Regions from separate parts of the Actinocrispum sp. NPDC049592 genome, predicted to be linked through region 2. Evidence: riboswitches for the same ligand, from Rfam matches in the RefSeq annotation. Region 2 holds a riboswitch; each other region holds the start of a gene.

Region 1 (4,170 bases), on a different contig from region 2:
GCGGGTGCGGCGGGCTTACCTCGGGTTGGTGAGTACCCCGGCCCCGCTGCCTGATGATGTTGCTGCGCGGACTGGGCAGAAGGCTGGGTTGCGGGTGGTTGAGGTTGTGCCTGGGAGTCCCGCGGCGCGGGCGGGGCTGCACGCGGGCGATTTGGTGCTGACTGTCGGGCGGACTGAGGTCAACGATGCTCAGGGCATTCAGCGGCAACTGTTCGCCGATGCGATTGGGACTGAGTTGCCTGTGACGGTGTTGCGGGGTGGGGCGATGGTTGACGTTTTCGCTACGCCCACGGAGTTGTCTGTTCGCTGAGGCGTCGGGCGCTTCCCTTGGGGTTGGGGTGGCGCCCAGTTGGTGGCTGTGGCGGTTCGAACCGCAACGTGCCTACTGGGCGCCGCATGCGGGCCCAGCGGTGCGGCGATGGTGCGTGCCCTACGGGCACTCTCTCTGTGGGTGGATCAGGGTTTGAGGGCGTTCATCAGGTCTTCGGCGCGGGCGGTGGCTGACTCGACGGTGACGTCGGGGTTGCCGATTTGTTTGTCCCAGTTGAGGTCGTAGAAGACTTCGGTCACGCCCTGGGCTTCGAGCCACTCGATGTCCGCGCGGATCTGTTCGATCGAACCCGACAGGCGGGGGCCGCGGTCGCCGAGGCGGACGACGCCGCGCAGGATGATCCGGAGGGTGGCCGGGTCGCGGCCCGCTTCCTCTGCACCCGATCGGATGACCGCGATGGTGTCGGCGATGTGGGTGAGGTCCGCGGCGCTGGGGGAGAGCCAGCCGTCGGCGATGCGGCCGGCGCGTTTGAGGGCAGCGGGGGCCATGCCGCCCAGCAGGATGGGCGGGGCAGCCGGGGGTTTGGGGTTCATCCGGGACGGCACGACGGTGTAGTGCTTGCCCTCGAACGTGCTGATGTCCGACGACCAGAAGTCGCGCAGCACCGACACGTACTCCGCCAGCCGTGCGCCACGGTGCTCGGTGGAAGCGCCGGAGGCCACGAACTCCTCGTGCTGCCATCCCGAGCCCAGGCCGAGGTCGAAGCGCCCGCCCGACAACAGGGCGAGGGTCGAGGCCTGTTTGGCCAGGTAGGCCGGGGAGACGAACGGGAAGTTGATGACCGCCACGCCCAGACGCATGCGGGTGGTGAGCGCCGCCGCATACGACAACGCCGTGATGGGGTCGAGGACGCTCTGGTAGACCGGGTCGAGCGGGTAGGCAGTGGGTGTGAGCAGGCGCTGGAAGGTCCAGAAGGACTCGTAGCCCAGCTCCTCGGCCTTGACTGCGAACCTGCTGAGGTTGTCCGGGGTGGCCCAGGCGCCGGAGATGGGGGCACCGAATCCAATACGCATACCTGCGAACTTAGGTGGACAGCGACACCTCACGCCACGGCAGGTCCGGCAGCGACGCCATCTCCTCGTAAGAGGTGAACGCACTCAGCTCTTGGTAGCGGCCCGCGATCAGGAACGACCGCAGCCGCTGCGCCTGCCTGGCCGAAAACACGTCGCCGACCAGTAAAAACGGCAGCACGAGCCGCCAGTACGCGACCTGGGAGGCGCGGTGGCGGTGGGGTGCGCGCAGGACAATGCGGGCCTGCCGTAACGAGTGCTCGTTCGGCGACATCGTGCCGCCCGCCATCCAGCGCTTCTCGTCGGCGATGGCGCAGTAGGCGCACTCGATCTCGCCGGTGGTGGCCTCGCGCCCGCAGCCGGCGCAGTTCGACAGCCGCAACGCCCAGTCCAGGCAGGTCCACGGGTAGGTGCCGCCGTCGTCGGACAGCACCGCGGCGATCAGGTCCGACGGGGTGCCGGCCAGGGCCGCGAGCCAGTCGGCCGCCCAGAACCGGTCCACCGCGTCCTCGCACGCGGAGCACTCAGGGTAACCACGGCCCGACAGTTCGCCGCAGTCCGCGCACGGCGCGACCGCGTCGGGTCTGGCCAGCTGACGCAAGCCCGGTGCGGAGGTCACAGCGAAACGGTACGCCGATCGTCTTGGCATTGCGCGGTCATGCTGGTTATGGTCGACAAGACTGTTACGTCGCGGGAGCTCGCGCCATGGCGGGCTGAGAGGGCGGCTTGGTGTCCATTGAGGACCCGGTGCCGCCGACCGCATGAACCTGACCGGGTAATGCCGGCGTAGGGAAGGAAGGCGTTCATGACGGCGCTCGAAGACCGCACTGTCCAGCCGACCATCACCACCGGGCCGATCTCCGGCTCGCACAAGCAGTACCGCGACATCGGCGACGGCATCCAGGTGCCGTTCCGCAGGGTGGAACTGACCAACGGCGAACACGTTGACCTGTATGACACATCCGGCCCGTACACCGACCTGCACGCCACCATCGACGTCCACAGTGGACTATCGAAGCTCAGGGCACAGTGGATCGCCGACCGTAAACCGGTAAACGGCGCTGTCACCCAGTTGGCGTACGCGAAAGCTGGGATCATCACCAACGAGATGCGGTTCGTGGCCGCCCGGGAGAACATGGACCCGGAGTTCGTCCGCCAGGAGGTGGCGATCGGCCGCGCGGTCATCCCGGTCAACCGGTGCCACCCCGAGTCCGAGCCCGCGATCATCGGCAAACGCTTCCTGGTCAAGGTGAACGCCAACATCGGCAACTCGGCGGTGTCCTCGTCCATCGAGGACGAGGTGGACAAGATGGTCTGGGCCACCCGGTGGGGCGCGGACACCATCATGGATCTCTCGACGGGCAAACGGATCCACGAGACCCGTGAGTGGATCATGCGCAACTCCCCCGTCCCGGTCGGCACCGTGCCGATCTACCAGGCGCTGGAGAAGGTCAACGGCGATCCGGCCGCGCTGACCTGGGAGATCTACCGTGACACCGTGATCGAACAGTGCGAGCAGGGCGTGGACTACATGACCGTGCACGCCGGCGTGCTGCTGCGGTACGTGCCGCTGACCGCCAAGCGGGTCACCGGGATCGTCTCCCGCGGCGGGTCGATCATGGCCGCCTGGTGCCTGGCGCACCACAAGGAGAGCTTCCTCTACACGAACTTCGAGGAACTGTGCGACATTCTGCGCACGTATGACGTGACTTTCTCACTGGGCGACGGTTTGCGGCCCGGCTCGATCGCGGATGCCAATGACGAGGCGCAGTTCGCCGAGCTGCGCACGCTCGGCGAGCTGACGCACATCGCCCGCGCCAAGGACGTCCAGGTGATGATCGAGGGCCCCGGGCACGTGCCGATGCACAAGATCATCGAGAACGTCAGGCTCGAAGAGGAATGGTGCGGCGAGGCGCCGTTCTACACCCTCGGCCCGCTCGCGACCGACATCGCGCCCGCGTACGACCACATCACGTCGGCCATCGGCGCCGCGCAGATCGGCTGGGCAGGTACGGCAATGCTCTGCTATGTCACGCCGAAGGAGCACCTCGGCCTGCCCAACCGGGACGACGTGAAGACCGGTGTGATCACGTACAAGATCGCCGCGCACTCCGCCGACCTGGCCAAGGGCCACCCGGGCGCGCAGGACTGGGACGACGCGCTGTCCAAGGCGCGCTTCGAGTTCCGCTGGGTGGACCAGTTCAACCTGTCGCTCGACCCGGACACCGCCCGCTCGTTCCACGACGAGACGCTGCCCGCAGAACCGGCCAAGACCGCGCACTTCTGCTCGATGTGCGGGCCGAAGTTCTGTTCTATGAAGATCACCCAGGACGTGCGCAAGTACGCCGAGGAACACAACCTGTCCACTGTGGATGCCATCGAGGCCGGGATGCAGGAGATGTCACAGGAATTCCACGACCATGGCAACAAGGTCTATCTGCCTACCGAAGACCTGCTTGCAGGGTCGAGAATCAACACGGTGGATGAATGACTCCGCCCACTGTGCTCACCATCGCCGGAAGCGATTCCGGCGGTGGTGCCGGCCTGCAGGCCGATCTACGAACGTTCTTTGCCTGCGGTGTCCACGGAATGACAGCTGTCACCGCGGTGACCGTGCAGAATTCCGTTGGGGTCAGCGGGATCGTGGAGATCCCGCCGGACGTGGTGGCCGCCCAGATCGAGGCGGTCGCGGTCGATATCGGTGTCCAGGCAGCGAAAACCGGCATGCTCGCGAACGCGGACATCATCGTCGCGGTGGCCGGAGCGTGCGACCGCGTGGGCATCGGCAAAGAGGGCGCGATCCCGTTCGTCGTGGACCCGGTGTGCGCG
Region 2 (4,170 bases):
CCGTCACCGGGCCGTCGCTCGTCATCGACGTCGAGAACATCGAGGACGCCCTCGCCAAGATCGAGGCCGTCGGCGGCAAGACCGTCACCGGCCGCACCTCCGTCGGCGACTTCGGTTACTCCGCGTACTTCAACGACACCGAGGGCAACCTGATGGGCCTGTGGGAGGCCCGCCGAGGCTGAGGCTCAGGCCTCACCGGCGACCAGCGCCCGCAGATCGATGGTGACGTCGAACGGGACCGGGCGGACGAGCTCGTCGCGGGCGATGCTCACCGCGATGTAGGCGCTGGTCGGCCGGTCCAGCTCGTACACGTGCACTACCGGCGGTAGTGCGGCGTGCCTGGGCGGCCCGGGCAGAGCGGTCAGGTGGCGACGACAGGGGCGAACTAGTCAGAACCTCAGTCGGGCGTGGATAGCGTTCGTGGCGCTGAAGCAAGACCCCCAAAACTGAAAGGCAATGCCATGAGTGGCCGCGTCGTGCATTTCGAGATTCCGGTGGACAACGACAGCCGTGCTCGTGAGTTCTACTCGCAGGCGTTCGGGTGGCAGGTCATGGAGGTTCCGAACGTCGGCTACAACGTCGCGGTCACCGGGCCGACGACGGAGCAGACCGGTCCGACCGTTCCCGGTTTCATCAACGGCGGTCTGCTGGACCGGGGTGTCGGCGCGGTGAAGCAGCCGGTCATCACCATTGGTGTGGACAGCGTGGACGAGGCGCTGGCGGCGGTCGAGAAGGCCGGTGGCAAGACGATCACTACCCGTGAGCCCGTCGGTGACCTGGGCTTCTCCGCCTACTTCGCCGACCCGGAGGGCAACATCCTGGGTCTGTGGGAGTCCAAGTAGGGATTACGCCGAATGGCCGTGTTTCGATCTCCGCGCACCGGGAATCCATAGCGCAGGACCCATGGAGGTGTCATGATTATTCTCGGTGCGATCCTACTGATCATCGGTTTAGTGGCCGGAATCTCGATTCTGACCACCATTGGTGGGATTTTGCTGGTCGTCGGCGTTATTCTGACAATTCTTGGCGCCGTCGGCCGCCCGATCGGCCGCCGGACCTACTATTAACGGCTGACCTGGGAACGGTGCTCCGTGCGCGCGGACGGAGCACCGTTTCCTATTGCATCAGCTCGATGACCGAATCGATTTCGGTCGCGAGCGCCACGTCCTTCGCGGTCAGGCCGCCGGCCGAGTGCGTGCTCAGGTGGAACACCAGGGTGCGCCAGCGGATGTCGATGGCCGGGTGATGGTCGTCGTTCTCGGCGATCTCGGCCACCCGGTTCACGACCTGGATGGCCTGCATGAAGCTCGGCAGCTTCACTGTCCGTACAAGCGTCTTCTCGTCCTGGCTCCACTCGGTCAGCCGGGTGAGGGCCTCCTGGACCTGGTCATCGGTGAGCAGTTCGGCCATTGGTCCATGGTGCGCCTATGCTCACGGTTCTGCCACGGGAGTCCGGTCATGCCGGGCTGAGAGGAAGGCGAAGTAGAGCCTTCGACCGTATGAACCTGATCCGGGTCATGCCGGCGCAGGGACGGGAGGACGATGTGAGGCGTATAGCGGCGGCCGCGTTCGTGCTGGTCACGGCTGCGGGGTGTTCCCTGTCCACGGGAAGCGCACCCCAGGACAACAGTGTGACGCTGGTGACGCACGACTCGTTCGTCGTGCGCAAGGAGCTGCTCGACGAGTTCCAGAAGACCTCTGGCCTCAAGGTCGAGGTCCGCAAGACCGGTGACGCGGGCGCGCTGACCAACCAGCTCGTGCTCACCAAGGCCAACCCCATCGGCGACCTGGCCTTCGGCGTGGACTCCACGTTCGCGTCCCGTGCGCTGCAGGAAGGCGTGTTCGAGCCGTATGCGAGCCCGGACGCCACCAAGGGGCCGCAACGCTACAAGGTCGACGACAGCAACCGGATGACCGCCGTGGATGTCGGCGATGTGTGTGTGAATGTGCACACCCCCGGTTTGAAGGGCGTTCCGGAGCCCAAGACCTTCGAGGACCTGGCCGACCCCAAGTACAAGGACATGTTCGTCGTGGAGAGCCCGGCGACCTCGTCCCCCGGCCTGGCGTTCCTGCTCGGCACGATCAAGCACTTCGGCGAGAACGGCTGGCAGGACTACTGGACCAAGCTCAAGGCCAATGGCGTCAAGGTGGCCGACGGCTGGGAGACGGCCTACACCCAGGACTTCTCCGGTACCAAGGGAACCAAGCCGATCGTGGTGTCCTACGCGTCCTCCCCGGCCGCGACCCCGGACACCAAGGCCCTGCTGGACACCTGCTACCGGCAGGTCGAGTACGCGGGCGTGCTGACCGGCGCCAAACGCCCCGACCAGGCCAAGAAGGTGCTGGACTGGCTGATCTCCCAGCAGTTCCAGGCCGAGGTGGCCGACCAGATGTACGTGTACCCGGCGCGTGAGGGCGTCGCGCTGCCGGACGCGTGGCAGAAGGCCGCGCCGCTGCCGCAGAACCCCGGATCGCTGCCCGCGGACGACGTGCAGCGCAACCGGGAGAGCTGGGTCGGCACGTGGCGCTCGCTCGTCCAAGGGTAGGTGTCATCCTGGTGGCGTTGCTGCCACTGGGATTCCTCACCCTGTTCTTCGCCTGGCCGGTGATCGCGATCATCGGCCTGGGTCTGCGTGGCAACGTCCTGGACACGCTGTTCGGCGCGGACACGTGGAAGCTGGTCGGGTTCACCGTCGGACAGGCCGCGGCGGCCACTGTGGTCGCTCTGCTGGCCGGGATGCCGCTGGCGTATCTGTTGGCGCGCATCAAACTTCCGGGCATGGCGGTCGTCCGGGCGGTCGTCCTGGTGCCGTTCGTGTTGCCGACAGTCGTTGTGGGACTGGCGTTCCGGTCGTTGATCCCGGACGGCGGCGTGCTCGCGATCGTGCTGGCCAACGCGTTCTTCAACGTCGCGGTGTTCGCGCGGACCGTTGGCGGGATGTGGGCCGGGCTCGACCGCCGAGCCGAGGACGCGGCCCGGGCGCTTGGCGCGACCAGGTTGCGGGCGTTCACGTCGGTGACGTTGCCGGCGTTGGCGCCCGCGATCGGGTCGGCTGCGGCGGTCGTCTTCCTGTTCTGCTCCACCAGTTTCGGCGTCGTGCTGATCCTGGGCGCGGCCGAGTTCCGCACGCTGGAGACCGAGATCTATCTCCGCACGGTCCAGCTGTTCGACCTGCCCGGCGCGGCGGCGCTGTCGTTGCTCCAGCTCGCGGCCGTGATCGCGGCGCTGACCGTCGGCGCGGTCCTCCGGCGACGACGCGAGCAGGCGGTCAAGCGGCGCCGGCCCGAGCCGCGCCGGCCCGAAGACGGCGAGTGGGTGGTGGTCGCGTTGGCGTACGGCGTGATCGCGCTACTGCTGACGCCCATCGTCAGCCTGCTCGGTCAAGCGAGCTGGGCCGGGATTCAGGCGTTGGCGAGCAGCGGGACGATCCTGGAAGTGTCCGGTGTGGACGCTGCGATGAACTCGCTCCGGACGGCGACGGACGCCACCCTGCTCGCGCTCGTGTTGGGCGTGTTGTCCTCGATCGCGTTGACCCGGCTCAGGCGGACAGTCGAGGTGCTGGACATCGCGATGATGCTCCCGCTTGGCGTGTCCGCCGTGACCGTCGGCTTCGGGTACCTGATCACCCTCGACGCACTTCCCGGCGACCTCAGGACATCGCCGTTGCTGGTTCCACTGGCGCAGGCGATCGTGGTGACACCGTTGGTCATCCGAATTCTGTTGCCTGTTCTACGTTCGGTGGATGACCGTCTCCGTCAGGCTGCGGGAACGCTGGGGGCGAGCCCGGTCCGGGTCTGGATGGAGGTCGACGTTCCGTTGGCGGGCCGGGCTTTCGTGACCGCGGCGGCGTTCGGGTACGTGGTCGCGCTGGGCGAGTTCGGCGCGACCAGCTTCCTCGCGCGGCCGGACGCACCAACGCTGCCGGTGGCGATCGGCGCGCTGATTTCACGGCCGGGGGAGCTGAACAACCAGATGGCGTATGCCGCGTGCACGTTGCTGATGGCGGTCACGGTCGCCGTCGTGGTGCTGATCGAACGCTTTCAGACCAGCGTGGGGGAGTTCTGATGACCCTCAACATCCGGGGCCTGACAGTCAGGTTCGGACAGATGACAGCCGTTGACAACGCATCGTTGAAGATCGGCAACGGCGAGGTCGTGGCCCTGCTGGGC
Region 3 (4,170 bases), on a different contig from region 2:
ACCTTTGGCGGCGCCTGGTTCGACATGTCCGCGGGCCGGCTCGTCGTCGGCGTGACGGATGTGAGCAAAATCGCTCAGGCGACGGCAGCCGGTGCATCCGCGCGAGTTGTCACCCGTTCGGCGGCCCAACTGGACTCTCAGGTCGCCGCGCTGAACGCCCGCGAGGCCTCGGCCCCGCGTTCGGTGACGGGGTGGTACGTCGACACGAAGGCCAACGAGGTCGTCGTGACCGCACTGCCGGGCGCGACCGCCGCGGCGAAGTCGTTCGCCGGCCGGGATGTCCGCGTTGTGGAAGCCGAGGCCCCGCAGCCGTTCCTGCGCGGTGGCGACGCCTACACGATCGGTAGTTCCCGCTGTTCCGTCGGTCTCACTGTCCAAGGTGGCTTCGTCACCGCCGGGCACTGTGACGCGCTGACCGGCAGCGCCCAGCCGAACGTCGGCACCTGGGGCGGTTCGTCCTTCCCGGGCAACGACTACGCGTGGGTCCGCACCCGGACCGGTATCGCGCTGTCGCCGCAGGTGGGTTCGGTGACCGTGAAGGGGTCGACCGCGGCCGCCACCGGTGCCGCTGTGTGCAAGGCGGGTTCCACGACCGGGTGGACTTGCGGCACGGTCGGTGCCAAGAACCAGACCGTCCGTTACCCGCAGGGCACCGTGTCCGGCCTGACCGCGACGAACGTGCTCTGCCAGCCGGGTGACTCGGGCGGCGGCTTCATCACCAACGCCGGCCAGGGTCAGGGTGTGGTGTCCGGTGGCAACACCGCCACCTGCTACTTCCAGCCGCTGGGCGAGATCCTGAGCGCTTTCGGATTGAGCCTGCTCCGGGGTTGACCACCCCGGTCCGGGATGGCGTCGCACCCCCTCCGGCGCCATCCCGGAATCCTCAGTTCAGGAGGCTCCTGAGCTGGCTGGCCGCGGCGCGAGGATCCTCCGACTCGGTGATCGCGCGCACGACCACCGCCCGGTTCGCGCCGGCGGCCAGCACCTCCGGCATCCGGCCGGCGTCGATACCGCCGATGGCGAACCAGGGCCTTCCCGGGTTGGCATCGGCGGTTTCGCGTACCAGCTCCAAACCGGGCGCCGGACGGCCTGGCTTGGTGGGGGTCGGCCAGCAGGGGCCGGTGCAGAAGTAGTCGACTCCCGGTTCCACGGCGGCCGCGCGAGCCTGGTCGATGTCGTGGGTGGACCGGCCGATGATCACCTCCTCGCCGACGATCCGGCGCGCGGCCGCGACCGGCAGGTCGTCCTGACCCAGGTGCAGCACATCCGCCCCGATCGTCGCGGCGATGTCCGCGCGGTCGTTCACCGAGAGCAGCGCGTCGTGTTTCGCGCACACCTCGGCCATCACCTCCAGCGCGGCCAGCTCCTGGCGCGCCTCCAGTGACTTCGCACGCAGCTGCACGATGTCCACGCCGCCGGCCAGCGCCTCGCCGACGAACTCGGCCAGGTCGTCGCGGATGTCCATGCACAGGTACAGCCGGGCGGCGGCGAGCTTCGCGCGCAGCTGTGAGCCATTGAGTCCGGGCATACCCTGATTTCTACGCTAGAGTGAGTCTCGGTCCGCACGGGAGCCTGGCGAAACCGGGCTGAGAGGGGACTTTCGAGAGTCCCGACCGTCGAACCTGATCCGGGTCATGCCGGCGCAGGGAGCGTGGTGTCATGGGAAAGCTGGCAGTCGTCGGGGCGGGCGTGATCGGCCTGTCCGTTGCTTGGCGTGCGCTGCAGCACGGCTGGCTGCCGGTGGTGATCGATCCTTCGCCCTGTTCGGGTGCGTCCTGGGTGGCCGGCGGGATGCTGGCGCCGGTGACCGAGGCCTGGCCTGGCGAGGAACCGCTGCTCGAGCTGGGTGAGGCATCCTTACGGGCGTGGCCCGAGTTCGCTGCTGAGCTGGGTGACGTCGGTCTGCGGACCGAGGGAACCGTGGTGGCCGCGTTCGACTCGGCGGACGCGCGGCAGCTGGACATCCTGGCCGAGCACCTCGCGTCGGTCGGCCGGGACGTGGACCGGCTGACCGGTCCCGAGCTGCGCCGGCTGGAACCGGTGATCGCCACTTCGGTCCGAAGTGGACTGTCGGTGCCCGGGGATCTGGCCGTGGACAACCGGAAACTGCTCACCGTGTTGCGCTCCAAGGCGACTTTCGTCCAGCAGTCCGCGCGTGCGGTGCGAACCGGTGAGGTCGAGCTGGCCGACGGGTCGACCGAACGCGCGGATGTCGTGGTGATCGCCGCGGGAGCGTGGAGCCGGGGGCTGCATCCGCGGCTGAACTCGTTGGTACGACCGGTAAAGGGTGAGATCCTGCGGCTGCGGTCGCGGCCGGGGTCGCTGCCGTTGGGCCGGACGGTCCGGGCACTGGTCGAGTCGCGGCCGGTGTACCTGGTTCCCCGGGAGGACGGGGAGGTGGTGCTCGGCGCGACCCAGTACGAGGCCGGGTACGACACCGACGTGATGGTCAGAGGGGTGCACGACCTGTTGCGGGACGCGCAAAGCGTGGTCCCGGGCCTGTCGGAGTACCGCTTGGTGGAAAGCGCGGCTGGGGTGCGGGCGTCCAGCCCGGACAACCTGCCGCTGATCGACTGGCTGGAGCCGGGCGTGCTCGCCGCGACCGGCCACCACCGCAATGGACTACTGCTGGCCCCGATCACCGCCGAGGCGGTCGTCGCGATGCTGAACGGCGAGCCGGTTCCGGAAGCAGCGAGCGCTGCCAGATTGGAAGCACGATGAGAGCACGCGTCAACGGTGTCGAGCACGAGCTGGCCGCCGGGGCCACCGTCCTGGATGTGTTGCGGCTGCTGGAGATCCCGTCGAACGGGGTGGCCGTGGCGGTCGACGGCGAGGTCGTGCCGCGCGCTGCGCACGCCGGCACGGTGCTGGCCGACGGCGCCGACATCGAGGTGCTCACGGCTGTGCAGGGAGGCTGACGTGGACGATCCGTTCGTCATCGGCGGCCGGGAGTACTCCTCCCGGCTGATCATGGGCACCGGCGGGGTGGCCAACCTCGCGATCATGGAACGCGCGCTGGTCGCGTCCGGCACCGAACTGACCACGGTCGCGATGCGCCGGGTCGACGCGGGCGGCGGAACGGGTGTGCTGGAGACGTTGCGGCGGCTGGGAATTGACCCGCTGCCCAACACCGCGGGCTGCCGGACCGCCGCGGAAGCCGTTCTCACCGCACGGATGGCGCGGGAGGCGTTGGACACGAACTGGATCAAGGTCGAGGTGGTCGCCGACGACCGGACCTTGTTGCCCGACCCCGTTGAGCTGCTGGACGCGGTGCGGCAACTGGTCGCGGACGGGTTCGTCGTGCTGGCCTACACGAACGACGATCCGGTGCTGGCGTTGCGGCTGGAGGAAACCGGGGCCGCCGCGGTGATGCCACTAGGTTCCCCAATTGGCACTGGGTTGGGAATTCGCAACCCGCACAACATCGAGTTGATTGTTGCCAGGGCTTCCGTGCCGGTGGTGCTGGACGCCGGTATTGGGACGGCATCCGATGCCGCTTTGGCGATGGAACTGGGCTGCGACGCCGTGATGCTGGCCACCGCGGTCACCCGCGCGAGCGACCCGGAGAAAATGGCGGCGGCCATGCGCAACGCCGTTACCGCAGGTAGATTGGCGCGCTCGGCGGGACGTATACCGCAACGGTTCTGGGCCCAGGCATCCAGCCCTCCTCGGTGACCCCGGAATAAGAAGCCATCATTGACAGATGGAGCCTTCGACAGCTGACGACGTGCCCGCGCGGCTTTATCTCGCGATCGGGCGTCTGTCTCGGTCGCTGCGCCGCAGCGGTTCCCCCGGACTGGGACATGGGTCGATATCGGCCCTGTCCACGCTGATCGGGTGCGGAGAGATGCGACTCGGTGACCTGGCGGCAAAGGAAGGCGTTGCGGCGCCGACCATGTCGCGCATCGTGGCGGCCCTGGTAGAGGCCAAGTACGTGCAGCGTGAACCGGATCCGGCCGACCGCCGGGCCTGGCTGGTGAAAGCCACACCAGAGGGTGAGCGGATGGTCCTAGGACTGCGGTCGACCCGCGTACAGGAACTGCGCCGCCGAATCGACCGGCTGGCCGACGACAAACAAGAGGAATTGATCAAAGCCCTCCCCATCCTCGAAGAACTCCTCTCCGAGGACTAATCCCCTCGTGAGGGTTTGTACTGGTTCCAACCAGTAGA

Evidence for each region. Region 2 has a riboswitch for thiamine pyrophosphate ahead of AB0J95_RS41245 (thiamine ABC transporter substrate-binding protein). Riboswitches for the same ligand answer to the same signal wherever they lie in the genome.
Region 1: linked by a shared signal. The riboswitch ahead of thiC (phosphomethylpyrimidine synthase ThiC) and the one ahead of AB0J95_RS41245 (thiamine ABC transporter substrate-binding protein) in region 2 are both predicted to bind thiamine pyrophosphate.
Region 3: linked by a shared signal. The riboswitch ahead of thiO (glycine oxidase ThiO) and the one ahead of AB0J95_RS41245 (thiamine ABC transporter substrate-binding protein) in region 2 are both predicted to bind thiamine pyrophosphate.

What each region holds. Positions count from the first base shown of each region.
Region 1 covers NZ_JBFAPA010000001.1:426,797-430,966, forward strand. The annotation lists gene AB0J95_RS01995 (trypsin-like peptidase domain-containing protein) at 1-310, shown strand, start outside; gene AB0J95_RS02000 (TIGR03619 family F420-dependent LLM class oxidoreductase) at 457-1,344, opposite strand; gene AB0J95_RS02005 (hypothetical protein) at 1,355-1,960, opposite strand; TPP riboswitch at 2,022-2,153, shown strand; gene thiC (phosphomethylpyrimidine synthase ThiC) at 2,147-3,832, shown strand; gene thiD (bifunctional hydroxymethylpyrimidine kinase/phosphomethylpyrimidine kinase) at 3,829-4,170, shown strand, end outside.
Region 2 covers NZ_JBFAPA010000021.1:203,643-207,812, reverse strand. The annotation lists gene AB0J95_RS41270 (VOC family protein) at 1-182, shown strand, start outside; gene AB0J95_RS41265 (hypothetical protein) at 186-311, opposite strand; gene AB0J95_RS41260 (VOC family protein) at 462-842, shown strand; gene AB0J95_RS41255 (hypothetical protein) at 915-1,067, shown strand; gene AB0J95_RS41250 (4a-hydroxytetrahydrobiopterin dehydratase) at 1,117-1,410, opposite strand; TPP riboswitch at 1,435-1,550, shown strand; gene AB0J95_RS41245 (thiamine ABC transporter substrate-binding protein) at 1,545-2,546, shown strand; gene AB0J95_RS41240 (ABC transporter permease subunit) at 2,564-4,066, shown strand; gene AB0J95_RS41235 (ABC transporter ATP-binding protein) at 4,066-4,170, shown strand, end outside.
Region 3 covers NZ_JBFAPA010000001.1:432,283-436,452, reverse strand. The annotation lists gene AB0J95_RS02050 (S1 family peptidase) at 1-831, shown strand, start outside; gene thiE (thiamine phosphate synthase) at 884-1,528, opposite strand; TPP riboswitch at 1,555-1,666, shown strand; gene thiO (glycine oxidase ThiO) at 1,660-2,721, shown strand; gene thiS (sulfur carrier protein ThiS) at 2,718-2,918, shown strand; gene AB0J95_RS02030 (thiazole synthase) at 2,920-3,675, shown strand; gene AB0J95_RS02025 (MarR family transcriptional regulator) at 3,704-4,132, shown strand.